Regions from separate parts of the Micromonospora arida genome, predicted to be linked through region 2. Evidence: riboswitches for the same ligand, from Rfam matches in the RefSeq annotation. Region 2 holds a riboswitch; the other holds the start of a gene.
The links. A riboswitch is a leader RNA that binds a small molecule or an ion and turns the genes downstream of it on or off. The one in region 2 is predicted to bind thiamine pyrophosphate.
Positions count from the first base shown of each region.

Region 1: linked by a shared signal. The riboswitch ahead of ACFYP0_RS13790 (ECF transporter S component) and the one ahead of thiE (thiamine phosphate synthase) in region 2 are both predicted to bind thiamine pyrophosphate.

Region 1 covers NZ_JBIALC010000003.1:553,664-555,856, reverse strand. Annotated here, with positions in the region: gene ACFYP0_RS13795 (ABC transporter ATP-binding protein) at 1-288, opposite strand, end outside; gene ACFYP0_RS13790 (ECF transporter S component) at 418-1,011, opposite strand; TPP riboswitch at 1,086-1,190, opposite strand; gene ACFYP0_RS13785 (alpha/beta fold hydrolase) at 1,298-2,119, shown strand; gene ACFYP0_RS13780 (aminoglycoside N(3)-acetyltransferase) at 2,149-2,193, shown strand, end outside.
Region 2 covers NZ_JBIALC010000008.1:245,838-248,030, reverse strand. Annotated here, with positions in the region: gene ACFYP0_RS23780 (ThuA domain-containing protein) at 1-379, opposite strand, end outside; TPP riboswitch at 693-802, shown strand; gene thiE (thiamine phosphate synthase) at 797-1,423, shown strand; gene thiO (glycine oxidase ThiO) at 1,417-2,193, shown strand, end outside.

The DNA.
Region 1 (2,193 bases), on a different contig from region 2:
GCAGCGCGCCATCACCAGTTGGGTCTCCGGGTCCTGGAAGACGATGCCGACCCGTTCCCGCCCCTTGCGCGGGTCGAGCCCGTCGATCTCGACGGTGCCCTCCTGCTCGCCGGAGTCCTCAGGAAGCAGCCCGGCCAGGGCGCTGAGCAGGGTGCTCTTGCCGGCCCCGGAGGGCCCGAGAAGCAAAACCCGCTCCCCAGCCTCAACCCGCAGATCAACGCCCCGAACGGCCCAGGCGCGCCGCCCAGCGTGCCGCCACCCGAACCCCCGCAGCAGTACCCCGCCCACCAACCCACCCCTCCAACCACCCAACCGCCCCCCACCCCACCCCACCCTGCACGGTCGATCATGAGGTTGACGGTGGTTATGAAGATCCATCCGCCCGTCAACCTCATGATCGACGCGAGTGGGTGTGGGTTAGATCAGGGCTCGGTTTCGGCCTGCGGGGAAGCGGTCCAGGACGCCGGTGTTGGCCAGGGCCTTCGTGAGCAGCCAGCCGCCCAGGCCGGCGATCACGGTGGCGCTGACGATGGTGAGCAGCGCGTACGGGATGCGGTAGTCGGTCAGCGCGTAGTCGACGTTCCAGACGAAGAAGTCGAACAGCGCGGCGCTGAGGCCGGTCAGCGCGCCCGCGAACACCGCGGTCGGCAGCCGGAACGACCGGTACCGGAAGGCGGCGAAGGCCAGCTCGGCGCCGATGCCCTGCACGATGCCCTGCGGGATCACCGTGCCGGCCCACTGGCTGCCCAGCAGCGCGGACAGGACCGCGGCCACGGTCTCGCAGTAGAGCGCGGCGCCGGGCTTGCGGATGACCAGCCCACCGATCACCGCCGGCATCAGCCAGACGCCGTAGAGCAGCGTCTGCGCCGGCGGGAAGAAGGCGAACGCGCCCTCGGTGGCGCTCCAGACCAGGCCCCAGGCCCAGAAGATGACGCCGAAGGCGACCGCGATCACCGAGGCGACCACGATGTCGATGGTGCGCCAACGGTGTGTGTCGGGGGTGGATTTCATGTGTTGCTCCCAGTTCGTGAGTGCGAACCAGGAGAAGACGCACGCCGCGTCCGGTGGCACCGGACTGCGGCGCGGCTGGAGGTCGACCGAACTCCCTGCGCTGGCATTACCCAGATCAGGTTCGAGGGTCTGCGGGCGTGCCCGCACTCTCAGCGCTGTGCGCTCCCCTGTCGGATATGAAGTTGTCTCGCTGACGCTAACACCGACCACGGTCGCGGGCCCAGCAGGGCATCCGCCTGACCTGCGGGAGCGACCGGCCGACCGCCGGCTGGGTACGCTTCCGATCATGCGGGTTGACGCGCGAGGCTTCACATTCGAGGTGACTGTCGGCGGTCCGACGGACGGCGTACCCGTCCTGTTGCTGCACGGTTTCCCTCAGCACAGTGGCGAGTGGGACGACGTGGTGCCGGCGCTGCACGCGGGTGGGCTGCGCACGTACGCGCTGGACCAGCGCGGTTACTCACCCGGCGCCCGACCCACGGCGGTGGCCGACTACCGGATCCCCGAACTGGTCGCCGATGTGGTGGCGGTGCTCGACGCCCTCGGGTTGGATGCCGTGCACCTGGTCGGCCACGACTGGGGCGCGATCGTGGCCTGGGCGGTCGCCGCCGGGCACCCCGAGCGGGTGCACACGCTGACCGCGGTGTCCGTACCGCATCCGGCGGCCATGGCGCACGCCCTGGCCAACGACAGCCAACAGAAGGCCCGGTCGTCGTACATCGCGCTGTTCCGTAAGCCGGACAAGGCGGAGAAGGTGCTGCTGGCGTTCAACGCGACGGCGCTGCGCAAGATGCTCGGCGGGGTGGGCGACGCGAACCGGTACGCCGACCCGATGCGCGAGCCGGGTGCGCTCACGGCCGCGCTGAACTGGTACCGGGCGATGTCCCGCGCCGACCTGGCCGCCGTCGGCCCGGTCGCGGTGCCCACCACGTACGTCTGGAGTGACCGGGACATCGCCATCGGCCGGACCGCCGCCGAGGCGTGCGCGCAGAACGTCACCGGGGACTACCGCTTCGTTCAGCTGCCCGGGGTGAGTCACTGGATCCCGGACGCGGCGCCGGCCCCGCTCGCCGAGGCGATCCTGGCCCGAGCCGGCGGAACGGCCTGAGTCGTGCGGGTCACCGGGGGAGAGCCATCGTGACGACGGACGCCAGAGGGCCGGGCAGCCGTCGCTCGATCGCC
Region 2 (2,193 bases):
TGAGCACGTCACCGGTGGTGGAGAGCCAGATCACCGCCTTGTACTTCGCCAGGTTGGCGTCGTTGAATGCGGCGCCGTCCTCGGAGTTGTCCACTGTGAATCCGTTGGCGACGCCGAGTTGCTGGATGGCGGCGACGCCGGTGGGGATGGAGTCGTGCCGGAAGCCGGCGGTCTTGGAGAAGACGAGGACGGAGAAGGGATCGGCCGCGGCCTTTGGCGCCTTCGGCGCCACCTGGCTGACCGGGGCTGCGGCTTTCGCATCCCGTGGGGGAACCTGGGCGGCCGCCTGCGCGGGCGCGCCGAACAGGGTGGTCGAGGCCATGGCCAGGGAGATCAGGGTTGCGGTGATGGGTGTACGGGCACGACGAGAACGGGACACGCCGCCTCCTGTGTCGTAGTGACAGAGCTCGCGGGAGTCGGCTCGCCGAAGGCCGTCCCTGATGGAGCCGGTGGTCACACCGTGCCAGGGTGCCCCCACCGACATTTTGTCGAATCGCTGAACAAATTAATTCGGCTCTCTCGATGTCGGGCAAGATGCGGACGGGTAACGGTTCTGCAACGGGGGGCGACATTCCGAACAGGACCGTATGAAGTGCCCCATTGGATCTCGCTCGTTTTGACGCGGCCCGGCCGGTCGGCCACCGCCGACCCCGCGCCTTGGCAGGCCGGCGGATCTGTCGTACGGTGACACGCAAGTAACCCACGGGAGCCCGGTGTACCGGGCTGAGAGGGGGGCTGACAGCCCCCGACCGTCGAACCTGATCCGGGTAATGCCGGCGCAGGGAGGAGCGTTGCCGTGCCGTCCCTGGGGCGATTGCATCTCATCACCGACACCCGACCGGGTCGCGACCCACTTGCCGTGGTTCGCGCCGCCCTCACCGTGGCCCATGCCGACCTGGTGGTACAGGTCCGGGTCGAGGATTCCGCCACCGACCGCGAGGCGTACGACCTGACCCGGCGGGTGCTCGCGCTCTGCGCGCCGTACCGGGCGACCTGCCTGGTCAACGACCGGTTGCACGTGGCGCTGGCGGTGGGCGCCGCCGGTGGGCACGTCGGCGCCGACGACCTGCCGGTCGCCGCCGCCCGCCGGGTGCTCGGCCCCACCGGTGTGCTGGGCGCCACGGCCCGCGCGCCGGGCCCGGCGCGCGAGGCAGTCGCGGCGGGCGCCAGCTACCTGGGCGTCGGGCCGTGTCACACCACCAGCACCAAGACCGGCCTACCGGACCCCATCGGGCCCGCCGGGGTACGCGCCGTCGTCGACGCCGTCGACGTTCCGGTCATCGCGATCGGCGGAGTGACCGCCGCCCGGGTGCCGGCGCTGCGGGCCGCCGGGGCGTACGGGGTGGCGGTGGTCGGTGCGGTCTCCACCGCAGCCGACCCGGCACGGGCCACCGCCGAGCTGATCGAGGCCCTGACGTGCTGACCGGCCGGTCCCCGTCACCGCCGTCGAGCGACCGGGTCCGGCCGGACGTGGCAGTGGTGGGGGCGGGGCCGATCGGGCTGGCGATCGCCTGGCGTTGCGCCGCGCGTGGGCTGCGGGTGGTGGTGCACGATCCGGCGCCCGGCTCGGGGGCGTCGGCGGTGGCCGCCGGCATGCTCTCCCCGGTCGCCGAGGCGTACTTCGGTGAGCGGCAGCTGACCGGGTTGCTGCTGGCGTCCGCCGCCCGCTGGCCGGCGTTCGCCGCCGAGTTGACCGAGACGACCGGAGTCGAGATCGGCTACCGGGCCGAGGGCACGCTGATGGTCGGGCTCACCGGCGACGACCTGGCCGAGGCGCGCCGGCTGTGGGCGTACCAGCAGGGGTTGGGTCTGCCCGTGACGCCGCTGCGCCCCAGCGAGCTGCGCGACCGCGAACCGGCGCTCGCCCCGCGGGTGCGCGGCGGTGCGCTCGCGCCCACCGACCATCAGGTCGACCCCCGCCTGCTGGTGCCGGCGCTGCGCACGGCCGCGCAGCGGGCCGGCGCGGTGCTCGTGCCGCAGCCGGTCCGGTCCTTGTCCGATGTGGACGGGCAGGTCACCGTGGTCGCCGCCGGCTGCGGGGCCGCCGCGCTCACCGGCCTGCCCGTGCGGCCGGTGAAGGGCCAGGTCCTCCGGCTCCGCGCGCCCGACGGCGTCGCGCCGGGCTTCCGGCACGTGATCCGGGGGTACGCCGACGGCGAGCACGTCTACCTGGTGCCCCGCGCCGACGGTGAG